2 regions of the Polaromonas sp. UC242_47 genome follow, and region 2 is predicted to be linked to the other one. Evidence: predicted binding sites of a transcription regulator. Region 2 holds the regulator's gene; the other holds the start of a gene.
The links. Region 2 encodes NrdR, which represses ribonucleotide reductase genes. Its sites were predicted from a motif close to CACNANATNTNGTG; they were not measured.

Region 1 (9,185 bases), 2.2 Mb from region 2:
CCGGCCCACGGCTGCATGTGCAAACGGGCACGGGCCAAGCCGCCATCCTGTTCGAAGCCGAACACCTGCGGCGCCTGATGGTCAACCTGCTGGACAACGCCTTGCGTTATGCCAGTACCGCGGCCGGTGCCATCCGGGTGGCGACCGACCATTCGGCCTCCGGGCAATTGCGGCTGTCGGTCTGGAGTGATGGACAGCCGCTGGAAAAAACGGTGCAATCCCATTTGTTTGAGCCATTTTTCTCGTCCGAAAGCCGCTCCAGCGGATTGGGGTTATATATATGCAGGGAATTGTGCGAACGCCATGGTGCCCTGGTGGGTTACCAGCGTATTGCGCGCAACCGGGTGGAAGGCAATGAATTTTTTGTCATTTTCAAACCGGCTGCAGCTTTTGACACAATCTCCGCCTGACCACCGCTTGAACCATCCATGACCACCCCGAATCAGGCCCACATACTGGTGATCGACGACGAGCCGGATCTGCGCACCCTCTACGAACTCACCTTGCTGCGCGAAGGTTACCGGGTCGAAGCCGCCGCCGACCTGGCGCAAGCCCGCGCCCAGTTGCAGGAAAAGCGCTTTGATGCCGTGATCACCGACATGCGCCTGCCCGATGGCTTGGGCCTGGAGTTGCTGCGCGAGATGGTCAGCCAGCAGCGACCCGAGCGCTGCGTCATCATCACCGCCCATGGCTCGGCCGAAAATGCGGTCGAGGCCCTGAAGGCCGGCGCCTTTGACTACCTGACCAAGCCGGTGGACCTCAAGCAGTTTCGCAACGTGGTGGCCTCAGCCATCCAGGGCCCCGCGAGCACTGCCGCGCTGGCCGGCGGCGAACGGACCCGGCCGGACGGCGATTCCAACGCTGCCGCGCCCAAAATGGCCAAATCCGGCGATGCCTCGCTGACCTTGCAACGCCTGGTTGGCGAATCCACCGTGATGCAAGCCGTCAAGTCCCGCATCGTCAAGGTCGCCGGCAGCATGGCACCGGTGTTGATCCAAGGCGAGTCCGGCACCGGCAAGGAGTTGGTCGCACGGTCTGTGCACGACTGCAGCCACCGCGCGGCCGGGCCGTTTGTGGCCGTCAACTGCGGCGCAATTCCGGAGAACCTGCTGGAGGCTGAGTTTTTTGGCGCGCGCAAAGGCGCTTACACCGGTTCCACGCAAGACCGCCAGGGTTATTTCCAGGCGGCCAAAGGCGGCACCCTGTTTCTCGACGAGATTGGCGACCTGCCACTGGCCATGCAGTCCAAGCTCTTGCGCGCCATCCAGGAACGTGTGGTCAGACCGCTGGGGTCGGCGCAGGAAGACACCGTGGATGTACGTATCGTCAGCGCCACCCACAAAGACCTGGGCGCAGGTGTGGCGGCCGGGCTGTTCCGCCAGGATTTGTATTACCGGCTCAACGTCATTGAAATCCATGTCCCGCCGCTGCGGGAGCGCCGCGAAGACCTGCCCGCCCTGTGCAAAGACCTGCTGGGCCGGATTTGCAAGGAGTCGGGTTTGCACATGCCTGATATCTCCAGCCAGGTCCTGGCCAGCCTGCAAGCCCATCCCTTCAACGGCAATGTGCGGGAACTGGAAAACATTCTGCATCGCGCGGTTGCCCTCGGTGAAGGCGGCGACCTGCACCTGGAGTCGCCTCCGGCCGAGGAAGTGACGGTGCCAGAGAACTTGCAGAACTTTCTGGATGGCCAGGAACGCGGCATCCTGTCCAAAGTCCTGCAGGAAACCGGCTTCAACCGCACGGCGGCCGCAGCCAAGCTGGGCATCAGCCTGCGTCAGATCCGTTACCGCATTGCCCGACTGAATATCGTCACCCCCAATGGGGACGATACGCCCGATGCACCCTAGCCCGACGGACGTCGCGCCTGCCTTGTGGCACCAAGGCTGGTACCAACACGCCAGGGCGCTGGCTTCGCCGAATTTCGGCGCCCGCCCTGCGACCGCATCCATCGACCTGGTGGTCATCCACTCGATCAGCCTGCCGCCCGGCGAGTTTGGCAACGGCCAGGTGCAGCGCCTGTTCACCAACCAGCTGGACTGGGACGCCCACCCCTACTTTCAAAGTATTCGCGGGCTGAAGGTTTCCTCGCATTTCTTCATCACCCGCTCCGGCCAGCTGTGGCAGTTCGTCAGCTGCGACGATCGCGCCTGGCATGCGGGTGAATCCTGCTACCGCGGCCGGAACAACTGCAACGACGACTCCATTGGCATCGAACTGGAAGGCTTGGAGGGCGGGCTGTTTGAAGCCGCGCAATACGAGACCTTGGCCAGCATCTGCGCCGCCTTGCTGCGGCACTACCCGGTGGCGCACTTGGCCGGGCACGAACACATCGCCAGCGGCCGCAAGCAAGACCCCGGCGTTGGCTTCGACTGGCCCTGGCTACAGCGAGCACTGGGTTTGCCGGCTCAGTGTTTTCCCGGGAACATTTAAATCACACCCCCGAAAAACCACCGCCAGCCGGTGGTTTTTAAAAAAATAAATACGCCATTTTTTGGTCAGCCTGAATATCGACAAGGGCTCGGCGGGCAAAATGCGTGACAGCCCGCATCAGGACTGGATCAGCGCTTTTTTGAGAGATGGCGCAAGGCCTGCCGGGCAGCGGCCCGATAACCCCTTGTGTGCATTTTTACCGGCAAAAAATAGCTACACAAAGTAACGGCGGCGCCATGAGGCGATACACTACCTGTAGTGCTTGAAATCACATTAGACCCTAGGTATAGTGTCTTAGCCCAGTATTCACTTTGATACATCCGGGCACCAGCCACTCAAGGAATCAACGCCACACGAGCCCAACACCGGCAACCGTCAGCCTTCTCCTTTGCCCCCTATCACATCGAATTCACCCGACAACAAAGCACAACGAGGAAGCCATGCAAACAGCCCAACATGCAACACCCGCCAGCACCAGCCTGCCGGCCGCAGATCAATCCACTGGCAGCCAGACCCAGGACCAGCCGCTGAACCACTACCAGATCATCCGCCGCAACGGCGCCGTCGTGCCTTTTGAGCCGAACAAGATCGCCGTGGCGATGATGAAAGCCTTCCTGGCGGTGCACGGCACCCAGGGCGCGGCGTCTGCCAGCGTGCGGGAAACCGTCGACGAACTGACCCAGACCGTGATGCGCGCCCTCATGCGTTCACGTCCAGGCGGCGGCACCTTCCATATTGAAGACGTGCAGGACCAGGTCGAGCTCGGCCTGATGCGCGGCAGCCACCACGAGGTCGCCCGCGCTTATGTGTTGTACCGCGAAAAGCGCACGCAGGAACGCGCACGCCAGCCCGAGGTGACGGCGCCCGCCGCGCCACAACTGCATGTACTGGACAACGGCAAAACCGTGGCGCTGGACATCCGCCAGTTGCAGGCGCTGATCGAAGCCTCCTGCGCCGGTCTGGGTGCAGACATCAAGCCCGACCCCATCGTTGCCGAAACCATGCGCAACCTGTACGACGGCGTGCCGATTGACGAGGTCTACAAGGCCTCCATCCTGGCAGCCCGCACCCTGATTGAAAAAGATCCGGACTACACCTACGCGACCGCCCGCCTGTTGCTGCACACCATTCGCCGCGAGGTCCTGGGTGGGGAAGTCACACAGGGCGACATGGACACGCGTTATGCCGAGTACTTCCCGCAATTCATCGCCAAAGGCGTGAAAAACGAGTTGCTCGATGAAAAATTGATGGAGTTCGACCTGGAGCGCCTGGGCGCCGCACTCAAGCCCGAGCGCGACCTGAAGTTTGACTACCTCGGCCTGCAGACGCTGTTCGATCGCTACTTCCTGCACGTGCGCAAACAGCGCATCGAACTGCCCCAGGCTTTCTTCATGCGTGTGGCCATGGGCCTGTCGCTGGAAGAAACCGATCGCGAAGCACACGCCATCGAGTTCTACGAAATCATGTCCTCCTTCGACTTCATGTCGAGCACACCCACCCTGTTCAACGCCGGCACCCTGCGTTCGCAGCTGTCCTCGTGTTACCTGACCACGGTGGCCGACGACCTGGGCGGCATTTACGATGCCATCAAGGAAAACGCCCTGCTGTCCAAGTTTGCCGGCGGCCTCGGCAACGACTGGACGCCGGTGCGCGCCCTGGGCGCCCACATCAAGGGCACCAATGGCGAATCACAAGGCGTCGTGCCCTTCCTGAAAGTTGTCAACGACACCGCCGTGGCGGTGAATCAGGGCGGCAAACGCAAGGGCGCGGTCTGCGCCTACCTGGAAACCTGGCACCTGGACATCGAAGAGTTCCTGGAATTGCGCAAAAACACCGGCGATGACCGCCGCCGCACGCACGACATGAACACCGCCAACTGGATTCCCGACCTGTTCATGCGCCGCGTGATGGAAAAAGGCAGCTGGACGCTGTTTTCGCCGTCCGACACGCCCGACCTGCACGACAAATACGGCATCGAGTTCGAAAAAACCTACACCGCCTACGAAGCCCGGGCCGAGCGTGGCGAGATCAAGCCTGCGCGCAAACTGCAGGCCGTGGACATGTGGCGCAAGATGCTGTCTATGCTGTTCGAGACCGGCCATCCCTGGATCACCTTCAAGGACGCCTGCAATGTGCGTTCGCCCCAGCAACATGCCGGCGTCGTGCACTCGTCCAACCTGTGCACCGAAATCACGCTCAACACCAGCGACACCGAAACCGCCGTCTGCAACCTGGGTTCCGTTAACCTGGTCCAGCATTTGAAGGACGGCGCGGTTGACCACGAGAAGCTCAAAAAGACCATCACCACGGCCATGCGCATGCTGGACAACGTGATCGACATCAACTACTACGCGGTCGAGAAGGCACGCATCTCCAACCTGCGCCACCGTCCGGTCGGCCTGGGCCTGATGGGCTTCCAGGACTGCCTGTACGAGCTGCGTATTCCTTATGCATCGGATGCGGCGGTCGAGTTTGCCGACAAATCCATGGAAGCGATTTGCTACCACGCCTACTGGGCGTCCACCGAGCTGGCCAAAGAGCGCGGCCAATACAGCAGCTACAAGGGCTCGCTGTGGGACCAAGGCATCTTGCCGCTGGACACGCTGGACTTGCTGGCCAAGGAACGTGGCGGTTATCTGGAAGTGGATCGTTCCGCCACCCTGGACTGGGACGCGCTGCGCCAGAAAATCGCCAAGGACGGCATGCGCAATTCCAACTGCGTGGCCATCGCCCCGACGGCCACCATCTCCAACATCATTGGTGTGGATGCCTGTATCGAGCCCTGCTTCGGTAACCTCTCTGTCAAGTCCAACCTGTCCGGTGAGTTCACGGTCATTAACCACTACCTGGTGCGCGACCTCAAACGTCTGAACCTGTGGGATGACGTGATGGTGGTGGACCTGAAACACTTTGACGGCTCGCTGCGCCCCATCGACCGTGTGCCGCAAGACATCAAGGCACTTTACGCCACGGCTTTCGAAGTGGATGCCACCTGGCTGGTCGAAGCCGCATCACGTCGCCAGAAATGGATTGACCAGGCGCAATCGCTCAACATCTACATGGCAGGCGCGTCCGGCAAGAAGCTCGACGACACCTACAAGCTGGCATGGTTGCGTGGCCTGAAGACCACCTATTACCTGCGCACCATGAGCGCCACCCATGCGGAAAAATCCACCGTCAAAGCCGGCAAGATGAACTCCGTCGCATCGGGCAATACCGATGACACCGGCAGCATGAATGCACTCGATGCAGCCGCTGCCGCAGCGCAGGTTCAGATGGATGCATCACCTGCCACCGACATCAAGTTTTGCGCGATTGACGATCCCGGTTGCGAGGCCTGCCAATAACAAAAAATCGCGGCGCCGAAAAAATTCAGCGCCGCGATTCGATGTAATTGAGCAACACAAATTTATAGCGATGTAAATGAACACTTTTCATTTTGTATCGCTGCTTTCATAATCCAACTTATTGGAAACCTCTATGTTGACCTGGGACGAAGAAGCCAAACCATCGTTGCAAACATCTTTGAACAGCAGCTTGCCCGAAAGCCGCTCGATGGAACTTCCGCCTCTTTCTTTGCAGCAGCCTCAAGCGGCCTCCCGCACGCTTGACGACAGCGCCCTGATTTCCGCACAAACGACCTCGGCGGCACCGGCCGCAGCAGCACCGACGGCACAACGTGTCAGGGCCGCCGACAAACGCATCATCAACGGCCAGACCGACGTGAACCAGCTGGTTCCCTTCAAGTACAAATGGGCCTGGGAAAAATACTTGGCCAGCTGCGCAAACCACTGGATGCCGCAGGAAGTGAACATGACGCGCGACATCGCGTTGTGGAAAGACCCGAACGGTCTGACCGACGACGAGCGCCGCCTGGTCAAGCGCAACCTGGGATTTTTTGTCACCGCCGACTCGCTGGCCGCCAACAACATTGTGTTGGGCACCTACCGCCACATCACGGCACCCGAATGCCGTCAGTTTTTGCTGCGCCAAGCCTTTGAAGAAGCCATTCACACCCATGCCTACCAGTACATCACCGAGTCGCTGGGCCTGGACGAAGCCGAGATCTTCAACGCCTACAACGAAGTGCAGTCGATCAAGGACAAGGACCAGTTCCTGATTCCGTTCATCGACGCCATCTCGGACCCCAACTTCAAGACCGGCACACCCGAAGCGGACCAGACCCTGCTGAAATCGCTGATCGTGTTTGCCTGCCTGATGGAAGGCCTGTTCTTCTACGTTGGCTTCACGCAGATCCTTGCGCTGGGCCGCCAGAACAAGATGACCGGTGCCGCCGAGCAGTATCAGTACATCCTGCGCGACGAGTCCATGCATTGCAACTTCGGCATCGACCTGATCAACCAGTTGAAGCTCGAAAACCCACACCTGTGGACGGCCGAGTTCAAGGCCGAGATCAAGGCCCTGTTCATGAAAGCGGTCGAGCTGGAATACCGCTACGCGGAAGACACCATGCCCCGTGGCGTGCTGGGCCTCAACGCCTCCATGTTCAAGGGTTACCTGCGCTACATCGCCAATCGCCGGGCCACGCAGATTGGACTTGAAACCTTGTTCCCGAACGAAGAGAATCCGTTCCCGTGGATGAGCGAGATGATCGACCTGAAAAAAGAACGCAACTTTTTTGAAACCCGTGTGATTGAGTACCAGTCGGGTGGTGCTCTGTCCTGGGATTGATCAAGCACCCACACTACAATGATTTCTAGAATTGCAATGACCAATGACGACACCGCAGAGTGCGCGTTGGGCTTTGCTCCTGTGTTCGCGGCGCTGGGCCCGTTATGCTGGCCCAACGCCGTGAATCGCTTTGCGTACTCCAAACGTGAAGTGCTCTTTGCAATGTGATCAAGGAGAAAACTATGGCAACTGCGAAAAAATCTGCGGCTAAAAAAGCTGCTCCGAAAAAAGCCCCTGCGAAAAAAGTAGTGGCGAAAAAAGCACCTGCTAAAAAAGTAGCAGCGAAGAAAGCCCCGGCCAAAAAAGCGCCAGCGAAAAAAGTAGCCGCTAAAAAAGTAGCAGCGAAAAAAGCGCCAGCGAAAAAAGCCCCGGCCAAAAAAGTAGCAGCGAAGAAAGTCGCGGCTAAAAAAGTAGCGGCCAAAAAACCAGCTGCGAAAAAAGTAGCAGCGAAAAAACCAGCGGCTAAAAAAGTAGCGAAAAAAGCACCAGCGAAGAAAGCTGCTGCGAAGAAACCCGCTGCCAAAAAGCCTGCCGCCAAGAAAGCAGCGAAAAAGCCCGCTGCGAAGAAAGCCGCGAAAAAACCCGCTGCCAAAGCTCCTGCTGCACCGGCTTCCCCTTCGGCTCAGACAACTCTGAACCCGCAAGCCGCCTGGCCGTTTCCGACAGCCAGCAAGCCGTAAGCAACAAGATCCTTGTGCTTCAAAGCCCGACATCTCGCGATGTCGGGCTTTTTCATGGGTGCTTCCGTTTGGGCACGCTGCACCCGCAACGCGTTGTCACAGCCGCCGCGTGGCAACCACCAATTCGAGATATCGAATCAGTAGCTGCTTGCGCCCGTCCATCAAGGGCTAGAGGCCGATTTGATCAGCAGTCAGCGTGTAGTTCTGGCCGCCACGGTGCGCGATCTTGTGGGCGCCGACGCGATTGCCGAGTTCGGCACAGCGCGCCAATGACCAGCCTTTTTCCAGACCGAACAACAAGGCGCCGCGGAAAGCGTCACCGCAACCCGTGGGGTCCAACACCTCTTTGGCCGCCACGGGCGCCACCAGCGTCTTCTCGCCCGCCACCCAGACTTCACAACCTTCGGCGCCCAGGGTCACGACCAGGCCTTGCACGCGTTTTGAAATCTCGGCGCAAGACAGGCCGGTCCGGTCGCACAGCAGCTTGGCTTCGTAGTCGTTGACGGTGACCCAGGTCGCCAGTTCCACAAAATGGGCGAGGTCCTTGCCGTCAAACATAGGCAAACCCTGGCCTGGATCAAACACAAAAGGAATCCCGGCCGCCTTGAACTGCTCGGCGTGCTGCAACATGGCATCGCGCCCGTCCGGCGAGATGATGCCGATCTTGATGTCCTCACGCGCCTGGATGCTCGTGATGTGCGCCTGCATCATGGCGCCCGGGTGAAACGCCGTGATCTGGTTGTTGTCGCGGTCCGTCATGATCATGGCCTGGGCGGTGTAGCTGTCAGCCACTTCACGGACAAATTCCGTGCTGATGCCCAAGGTGTTCATACGCGTCACATATTCGGCCCCGTCGCTGCCGACGGTCGCCATCGGCAAAGGGATGCCGCCCAGTTGTTTCAGGCTGTAGGCAATGTTGCCGGCGCAACCGCCAAACTCGCGGCGCAAGGCCGGCACCAGAAAAGACACGTTGAGGATGTGCAACTGGTCGGGCATGATTTGCTCGGAGAAGCGTCCCTCAAAAGTCATGATGGTGTCAAAGGCCAGGGAACCACAAATTACAGCAGGCATGGAGGTTTCAATTCAATCAGGGATAAAAAGCAAGAACCCGGTAACCAGCGATCCGCCAGGGCGCGGAAGCTTTGGGCGCAGAGGCGCTGGCAGCGGGGGCGGAAACAGGGTTGGCAATGGCCAGGGTCAGCACGCCCGAAAACTCGGCGCCGGCCGCCAGCGTGGCCGCCGTGGCGCCCAGATCGCCGGGTGTCAATACACGCCGCAGCAAGGCCTGGTCCTGGGTATCGGTCAGGGTCAGTTCCAGCGAGGGCATGGCCATGGCCACAGCGCCGGTATTTTTGATCACCACCTTGAGCCGGTAGGTGT
Region 2 (9,185 bases):
ATGGGAAAGCGCAGCATAAAAATTTAAAACCATCGGTTCGGAAAACCAGCTTCGAGCAGTAGCCGAGTGGCGGCAAGGAATGAAGCCAGAAAGGAGAGGAAAGAAGGAGCGCCCAATAAGCGCAATCCGTGTATTTTCGCTGTTTTTACGGCGCAGCCAAATTAAGCTCGGCGCGCGGGGTCCATTTGGCGTCCGTCGACCCGGTTTTGGCCGCGCCCAGGAAGAGCCGGTCGGTCGGCAAGTCCTTGCTGGCAAGGTAGTCTTTCACCGCCACGCCGCGCTGCACGGCCAGTTCGCGGAAGGCGTCGTCGCTGAGTTTGATGTTGGCCAGCAGCAGCTTTTCCATCTCGTCCACCGGCAGGTCTTTGGACATGCCGACCAGGTTGCGCGGCTTGGGCATGTCGGCGCGTTTGTAGACTTCCTTGAGCAGCGCCGGGTATTCGGCCGGGCTGATGGTCACCGCGGCCGTGGTGGTGCCGCCCTCTTTCACCGTGCTGCGGCGTTTTTCGGCGCGCACCAGTTCATTCAGGCGTTCCCGTTTGAAGCCCTCGCTTTCGACCTCGGCGCTGCTGGCGCCCACCACCGTGAGTTTGAGTGCGGGCCGGTCCAGCAAGGCCTTGGCGACCTTGTCGAGGCCGGCTTTGGCCTCGGGCGCGAGTTGGGCGCTGCCAAGCGCAAAACCGACACTGCTGAGTTCATCCCCGCCGCCACCCAAGGCGTTGGCCAGCAGGCTGAAGGGCGCGGTGATGGCTTTGACAATCACATTGACAATGACCTTGATGATGATGGGTCCCAGGCTGAACTGCGGGTCGTTGAGCGAGCCGCTGATCGGCAGATTCAGGTCAATCACGCCATGGCGGTCGGCCAGCAAGGCCACGGCCAGTTTGACCGGCAGGCTGGCGGTGGAGCCTTCCACCTTGTCGCCAAAACTGAGCTGGTTGAGCACCAGCTTGTTGCTGGCCGTGAGTTGCCCGTCGGGCTGCACCACGTAATTCACGTCCACACTGAGCTTGCCGCGGTTGATGCCGTAGCCGGAATATTTGATCGCGTAGGGCGACAGTGGCGGCAACTCCAGGTCGCGCACCTTGCCGGTGATGTCCAGCGCCAGCGGTTTGGCCAGCGGGTTGAGCTTGCCCAGAATCTCCAGCGAGGCCGTGCCTTCGGCCCGGCCGCGCAGCTCCAGGTCGGCCATGTTGGGCGCACCCGCCGGTGACACCGACGAAAAGGCGCTGAGTTTGCCGGTCAGGTCGCTGAGGTCGGCCGAATAATTGGGCTTGATGAAACGGTCGGCAAACAAGACCTTGCCGTTGATCAGGCTCATGGGACCAAAATTGATGACGGGCGCCAGCGGGTCAGGCCCGGCTTTCGCCGCCGCTTGGGTATCTTTTGTGCCTGTAGCCCCCGCAGGTCGGGCGTCAGCAGCTCCTGTTTTGCTAGCATCTGCGGCGCTCGCCGGGGCCGGCGCTGTTTTGACCAGGTCCTGCAGGTTGATGCGGCCGTCGGGCATCACAATCACACGCGCAAAAAAGTCGGTCAGCACGGTTTCTTTCACGTCGACCCGTGTGGCTTTGGCCGGGTCCAGCGTCACGTTGAGGCCGCGCAGGTTCAAGGCTTTCCAGGCCAGCAGGTCTTCGCTGGGCGCCAGGGTGTTGGCCCGGAACTCTTCCAATGACACATCGCCGGCCAACTGCGCCTGCGGCCCGGCGGGCGTCTGGCGGTAGGCGACCCGGCCCTTGAAGCTGGCGTCGGCCCGCAGCAGCTCGATGTTCAGCGCCTCGGCGAAATAGGGCTCGAAGGCCTGCACCGGCAGCCGCTCCAGCACCAGCCGGCCCTGGGCCTGCATGGGTGTCAGGCCCAGGCTGCCCTTGAAGTCCAGCTTGCCAGGCTCGAAGTGCCCGGTCGCCAGACGCAGGGAGGCGCTCAGCGGCATGGCTTTGGCCGAAGTTTTGTCGTCCAGCACCAGCCCCTGCAGTTGCGCCTTGAGCGCCGAGACTTCAAACGCCACGGGTTTGGCGCCGGCCTTGTCGGAAAACGACATGGCGCCGCCGTCCAGCAAGACCTCGTTGATCGCCACGGCCCAGGCCGGCGCTGAGGCTTTCGTGGCCGCCGACGTGGGCGGCGGCGGTGCCATGGCGGTGCGGCTGACCATCCAGCGTTCGTACATCCAGCGTTTGTCGGCACCCCGGTCGACCCGGGCCTTGGGCTGGGTCAGTTGCAGCTTGCCGGCCTTGAAGGACTGGCCGGCCACATCGATGGCCACGTCGGCCAGATCGACGCGCTGGACCGACACCAGCGACACCTTGCCTTGCGCCAGTTGCACCTCGCGCAGGGCGATCTGCGGCGCGCTGATGTTCAGTACCTGCGCCTTGTCCCCGCTGGCGGCCTGCCAGTTCACGGCAAGCTGGGCGTCGAGCTGGCCGTTCACGGCCGGCAGCAAAAACTGGCCCACGTATTTGGCCGCCATCTCCAGCGGCCAGGCGCTGGTGTTGACCTCGACCTGGGCCGCCTGGTCGGTGGCCGTGCCGCTGAAACTCAGTTGCGCCAGGCTGGCGACGGCTGGCGGCGCTGCGGCGACCCCTTTCGTGTTGGCTTTGGCCTTGGCCTTGCCTGGCGCCGCCGGCGAGGCTGGCGTGAGCACCGCTGCGGGATCAAGCCCCAGCGTGCCCTTGAACTGCAAAGGCGAGGCGGCGGCAAACGGCATGGCAATCGCCGAAGCGTCCAGCGTGAGGCCGCTCAGTTTGATCTGGGCCGGCGAAGGCAGACTGTCATCCAGCCAGTTCAGCACGCCGGCGCGCACCGCGACGCTGGTGACCTGGACTTTCCAGGGCGCGGCAGCGGCCGGTGCCTGGGATTGCGCCTTGTTTTGGCCTTCTGCCCTTTCCGGACGGGCGCTGGAAGCTATCTTTTCAGGAGCAACTGGCGCGGCTTCGGGCAGCAGGTTCAGGCGCCCTGCCCGGTCACGCCGGATATGCAGCGTGGGTGCCGTGAGTTCTACCGCAGAGAGTTTGACGAACTGCTCCAGCGGGCGCACCTCGTCCATGGTGACCTGCAGACGATCGAATGCCAGCAGGTCCTGGCCGACTTGGCTGCCTGCCGCCGGCTTGTCCAGCAGGCGGACCTTGTCCGCCGTGAGGACGCCGGAAAGCTTGACCACGGTTGCGGGGGTCTGTTCAAACGCCACTTTGAGATCGGCCTGCAAGACCGCGTCCTGCAGCCGGAACGGCAGGCTGGCCGGCAAATAGCCGAGGTAAGGCCTCAAGTCAAAATCGCTGAGCTTGATGTTGGCATCGGTCTTGTGGGTCTGGGCGAACGGGGTGCCGACCACGGCGGTGTCGAAGCTGCCGCCGTTGAGTTTGAAAGCCAGGTGCGGCGAGGTTTTGACCTCGCGCTTGGAGGCCAGGTTGCTCAGGAAAGGCACGGACAGATGCAGCTCCCGCAGCTCATGGGTCTTGTGGACGGTCTGGTCGGTGAAGTCCAACTGCCCGCCCGAGAGAACCAGGTTGTACAGGGCAAAACGCTGGGGTTTGCCGGGCGCTTCATCGGCCTTGGGCTGCAAGCGGGCCAGGATGTCGTCGATGTCGTAACGCCCGTCCCCCAGGTGCGTCAGCGACACCACGGGCTCGTCCACCGCAATCGCGTCCACCACGGGTGCCAGGCGCAGCAGGGACTCCATTTCTGCATCTATATAGAGACGCTTGATTTTCAGCTGGGGAAGCAAGGGCGCGGCCGGGGTCGCGGCGATGGGGTTGGTGGCCGGAGCGGCCGCCGTGGCAACGCCGCTTTTGGCGATCGCCAGGTCGCTGAGCGTCAGTTCCAGCGACCAGGGCTTGAAGTCCACCGCCCCGACCGTGACCTGCCGCCCCAGTTTGTCAGAGGCGATTTTCTCCAGCTGCGATTTCAGGATGGGCGGCACGGCCACATAGGCCAACGCCCACAGCAGCAGCAACCCACCAACGGCCCAGGCGAGGCGGCGCTGCCATGTCGGCGACTTGACCACGGAGACGGCATTTGCCGGAAAGGTTTTCGCGAAAGTCGACCATTTGTTCTTCACATCATTGCTTGTCATAGGCGGAGAGTCTTTCGTGTCCGGCGATAAAGGTCAATGATTTTTTGCCTGTGCCAGAGGTGAGGCGGCAATAAAAAACCCCGGGCAGCAAGGCCGACCGGGGCTGACGGCGGGCGTGATGCTCATGCCGTCGGGCTTCGCAAAGAAGAGAAGATCGTCTCCAGTGCGATGAAAGCAAGTGATTGCTCTCATGTTTACCGGGATTGGTTACCCAGCGAATGCTTGAGGTACTCAAGCACCTGCAGGTTAACGCGCCGCTTCGCACTTCGCAAGTCGAAATTTGTAATCAAAAATGGCCATGCGATTGCACTTTTCTTGGCGCTTTTCCGGACACTTTCGGGACGGCTTTTTCATCTCGCGCGTTTGCCCTGCAGACCAGAAAAAGCCATGCCTGGCAACACCGGCAAGCGCCGGTTTCAAGCTTCCAGCGCCTTTTTCAAACATGCCGCAAACACCTGAGCCATACCCTGAAACTGGTGAAACATACAGATTTTTCTGAAAATTTTGGAAACAGGCCCGACTTAGAGCCCACGTTCAAAAAGTCCGGGAAACAGCCGAAACAGGAGGTTTCAGGCTTGGAAAAGGTCTTTTGATACACATATAAGAATATCAAAACGATTTGATATTATTGACAAGTTATTTAGACCCCCCATAGAATCCGCCCTTCCAGAGAAAACCGAGGGACAACCCGAATCCGCTGCCGAACCCGGCTAAGTCAAACGAGAGGTGAAACACCCGCAAGGCCAGGCCTTGGTTTGATGGCGACCCAATCAAAGCGTACGGCTTCAAAACCAGTGCGCGTAGAAAGGAGTGCTATGACAGCGCTAGGACAATCAAGCTCCGCATCCACGATGCGGACCCTGCGAAAAAACGTCGGCAACAGTCTTGCAAACATTGCAGACGACATTGCCCAGGGCTTTTTCGAAATTACCCACAACAGCTTTGCCTTGGTCGGCCTGGCCGTTGTGTTTGCAGTGATCACACTGACCGCCCGGCCCGACTTGCGTCAGGCCGGTGAATCCCAACTGATGGGCTGGTTGCAGCAGCGCCAGGAAGCCGCGATCGGCTATACCGAGCCGGAAGCGATTGACCGGGCCACGGCCGCCAACCCCAAAGACCTGCCCAAGCAGCAGGCGGCGGTGGCTTTCTGGCTGAGCAAAAAATACAGCGTCGCGCCTGAACCTTTGAGCGTGCTGGTGGCGGAAGCGTTTGAAATTGGCCAGAAAGCCAAACTCGACCCGACGCTGATCCTGGCCATCATGGCGATCGAGTCGGGCTTCAACCCCTTCGCGCAAAGCCCGGTGGGGGCCCAGGGCCTGATGCAGGTGATGACCAAGGTCCATCACGACAAGTACGAGAACTTCGGCGGCAAGCTGGCCGCCTTTGACCCGGTGACCAACCTGCGTGTCGGCGTCAAGGTGCTGCAGGAATGTATCGCCCGTGCCGGTTCGGTGGAAGCCGGGCTCAAGTACTACGTTGGCGCCGCCAACCTGGAAAGCGACGGCGGTTACGCGGCCAAAGTCATGGCCGAACACGCCAGGCTGGCAGCCGTGGCCGGTGGCCATGCCACGCCCGTGCGTCCGCCGCTGGCCATCCCGGCCTCGATGCCGCTCAAGGCCCAGGCCCAACCGGACGACAAGGCCGGTGACAAAGTCGCCAGCCTGGCTGTGTCCTGAGGGGATATACGCCGCCCCGACACCGGGTGCAGCGCCGAGTCCGTTACACTACGCTTGTGCGCGACTGGCGATAGGCAAGCCCCCCGTATTCGAGGGCATTTGCTGACGTGGGATACCACTGGGAAGCGCACCGCTGGCGTCGGTTGTCAAACCACACAGCGTTCAGCCGTTCGCCTGGGCAGCCCTTGTTCCATCCACCCGATGACAGGGACCACGTCTTTACAGGACTGCCATGTACGACCGCAACATTCTGGTTGAACAAACCGACCCCGAGCTTTTTGCAGCCATCCAGGCTGAAAATGCACGCCAGGAACACCACATCGAGCTGATCGCCAGCGAGAACTACGCCTCGCCCGCCGTGATGGCCGCGCAAGGCTCGCAGCTCACCAACAAATACGCCGAGGGTTACCCTGGCCGCCGCTACTACGGCGGTTGCGAACATGTGGACGTGGCCGAGCAACTGGCCATAGACCGCGTCAAACAAATCTTTGGTGCCGAAGCCGCCAACGTGCAGCCGCATTGCGGCGCCTCGGCCAACGAAGCCGTCTTCCTGGCCTTTCTGAAGCCCGGCGACACCATCATGGGCATGAGCCTGGCCGAAGGCGGCCACCTGACCCACGGCATGGCGCTGAACATGAGCGGCAAGTGGTTCAACGTCATCAGCTACGGCCTGAACGACAAGGAAGAAATCGACTACGACGCGATGGAGCGCAAGGCCCACGAGTCCAAACCCAAACTCATCATTGCCGGTGCCTCGGCCTACTCGCTCGGCATTGATTTCGCCCGCTTCGCCAAGGTGGCGAAAGACGTGGGTGCAATTTTCATGGTCGACATGGCGCATTACGCCGGCCTGATCGCTGCCGGTGTCTACCCGAATCCGGTGCCACACGCGGACATCGTGACCTCGACCACACACAAGAGCCTGCGCGGCCCGCGCGGCGGCATCATTTTGATGAAGGCCGAGCACGAAAAAGCCATCAACAGCGCCATCTTCCCTGGCCTGCAAGGCGGCCCGCTGATGCATGTGATCGCGGCCAAGGCCGTGGCCTTCAAGGAAGCGCTGACACCCGAGTTCAAGAGCTATCAGCAACAAGTGTTGAAAAACGCGCAAATCGTCGCCGAGACGCTGACCCAGCGCGGCCTGCGTATTGTCAGCGGCCGCACCGAAAGCCATTTGATGCTGGTCGACCTGCGCGCCAAGGGCATCACCGGCAAGGAAGCCGAGGCCGTGCTGGGCAGTGCCCACATGACCATCAACAAAAACGCAATTCCCAACGACCCGGAAAAACCCATGGTCACCAGCGGCGTGCGTATCGGCACCCCGGCCATGACCACACGCGGCTTCAAGGACGAAGAAGCCCGCATCACGGCCAACCTGATTGCCGACGTGCTGGACAAGCCGCGTGATGCGGCCAACATCGAAGCGGTGCGCGCCAAGGTCAATGCCCTGACCAGCCGCTTCCCGGTTTACCGTTAAGCCATGTACGGCGCAGGCGCTACATTTTTTATAGCTGCTTGCGCCCGCCCCATCAGGGCTGGAGGCCAATTTATGCCTACAACTTCAGGTAACACACCATGAAATGCCCTTTCTGCGGCCATCTTGAGACCCAAGTCGTTGAAACGCGGGTCTCAGAAGACGCAGACTTCATACGCCGCCGCCGCCAGTGCGGCGCGTGTGAAAAACGTTTCACCACCTACGAACGCCCCGACGTCAACTTCCCGGCCATCGTCAAAAAAGACGGCCGCCGCATCGAGTACAAACGCGGCAAAATCCTGGACTCCATGAAGCTGGCCCTGCGCAAGCGCCCGGTCAGCACCGAGCAGGTCGACTCGGCGATTGAACGGATCGAAGAAAAGCTGCTGAACCTGGGCCTCAGAGAAGTACCCTCCACCCGCCTGGGCGAACTCGTCATGCGCGAACTCAAGAAACTCGACAAAGTCGCTTATGTGCGTTTTGCCAGCGTGTACCGGAGTTTTGAGGACATTGATGACTTCAAGACGCTGGTGGATGAGGTGCGAAGATAACCTAGCCCAACGTACTGAAAACCGCTAAACGGTTTTCATGGTCAGACCAACGGGCCGTAATCATCTGGTCCTGAGAGCAGCTTGAAAGTACCATCGAAGCATGGATACCTTTTACGCTGGCTCCCCGCTCAAGCCGAGACGACCATTACCATTCCCAGCTAACAGACACTCTTACTTCCGTGCGTCCTCAGGGTTCTCGCTCATTGAAGTGTTGGTTTCTATTGTCGTTCTGACATTCGGGCTATTGGGAATGGTTGGCATGCAAGCCGCCTCGCTGCATGCCAATAGGGACGCGCGCCTGCAGTCATCAGCAGTAGTTTTGTCCAGAGAATTGGCTGACATGATCCGCGGCAATAAGGCCATAGGAGTGCTCAGCGGTACAGCAAATCCCTATTTGGGAACCTTCAGCTCGCCCTTGGCTGCAGCAACTCCATCCTATTGCTTGAACGTCGCGAGTGGTACTTGTACAGACACAACAGATATTGCCAACGCTCAAATGACGGAGTGGCTTGCTCGGGTAGATGCGGAACTTCCGAGTGCTCGTGTAGTTTCATGTTTCGACACGGCACCTTTTGACTCAAGCGGCCTTCCACAATGGGGCTGCACCGGCGGAGCAGGGGCTGTAATCGTCATCAAAATTGGCTGGACCAGAGGTTCAACCAATAAATCTCAAACAGGTTCAGCAGCCGTCGAACGCGCCACAGACACCAACTCAAAACCAGCCTTGGTATTACCAGTCACAGCAGGTGTTTGACATGTTTTTTCATAGGTACAAATGTCTCAATACATCCAAACCAACAATGACGAGTAGCCCATTGCATCAACGCGAGCGAGGAATGACCTTGGTCGAGTTACTTGTTGCTTTGGTGATTGGCATGCTGATTTCGTTGGCCGCGGTGTCCTCACTAATTGTGACTCGCCAAGGCTTCAACACAGTGGATGCGGCTTCCCAGCTGCGTGATAACGGCAGATTCGCTGCTGACTTGATTCAGCGCATCGTTGTGCAAACAGGGTTCAAAGACCCCACATATGTCACCAGCGCGCCAAGTCAGGCAGATATAGCCAACGATGCGGCAGGACTTATCGCCTCTAACATTACAGGATTCAACAACGCAATCTTCAAAACATCGGATCTAACGACTGCTACAGCGAGATCATCCAGCGTGGTTGGCTATGGCAGTGATGTACTCATTCTCAGATACCAAACCGCCAAACTTAATAATGACGTTTCATCGAATGCGACTGATGGATCCATGATTGATTGCGCTGGTAATCCAATCACGACAGTTGCTGCAGATCGAAATGATCGCATGGTGAGTGTCTTTCACGTGGGACTTGGAGCAGATGGCGAGCCGTCCTTGATGTGCTCCCGCTCAGCAAACGGCTTGGCCCCCTATACCTCTCAGCCCATTATTCAA

Region 1: a site for NrdR is predicted at 2,681-2,694, ahead of ACHMXK_RS05180 (ribonucleoside-diphosphate reductase subunit alpha). Genes of this name have one in related genera too.

Annotation. Positions count from the first base shown of each region.
Region 1 is NZ_JBIOAO010000001.1:1,046,434-1,055,618, reverse strand. Features, by position in the region: gene ACHMXK_RS05195 (ATP-binding protein) at 1-410, shown strand, start outside; gene ACHMXK_RS05190 (sigma-54-dependent transcriptional regulator) at 429-1,850, shown strand; gene ampD (1,6-anhydro-N-acetylmuramyl-L-alanine amidase AmpD) at 1,840-2,433, shown strand; gene ACHMXK_RS05180 (ribonucleoside-diphosphate reductase subunit alpha) at 2,874-5,780, shown strand; gene ACHMXK_RS05175 (ribonucleotide-diphosphate reductase subunit beta) at 5,914-7,125, shown strand; gene ACHMXK_RS05170 (histone H1-like DNA-binding protein) at 7,308-7,805, shown strand; gene ACHMXK_RS05165 (carbohydrate kinase family protein) at 7,974-8,876, opposite strand; gene ACHMXK_RS05160 (DUF3426 domain-containing protein) at 8,893-9,185, opposite strand, start outside.
Region 2 is NZ_JBIOAO010000001.1:3,284,363-3,293,547, forward strand. Features, by position in the region: gene ACHMXK_RS15885 (DUF349 domain-containing protein) at 1-2, opposite strand, end outside; gene ACHMXK_RS15890 (DUF748 domain-containing protein) at 146-4,066, opposite strand; gene ACHMXK_RS15895 (hypothetical protein) at 4,313-4,510, opposite strand; gene ACHMXK_RS15900 (transglycosylase SLT domain-containing protein) at 4,918-5,742, shown strand; ZMP/ZTP riboswitch at 5,793-5,929, shown strand; gene glyA (serine hydroxymethyltransferase) at 5,975-7,219, shown strand; gene nrdR (transcriptional regulator NrdR) at 7,318-7,767, shown strand; gene pilV (type IV pilus modification protein PilV) at 7,868-8,521, shown strand; gene ACHMXK_RS15920 (PilW family protein) at 8,568-9,185, shown strand, end outside.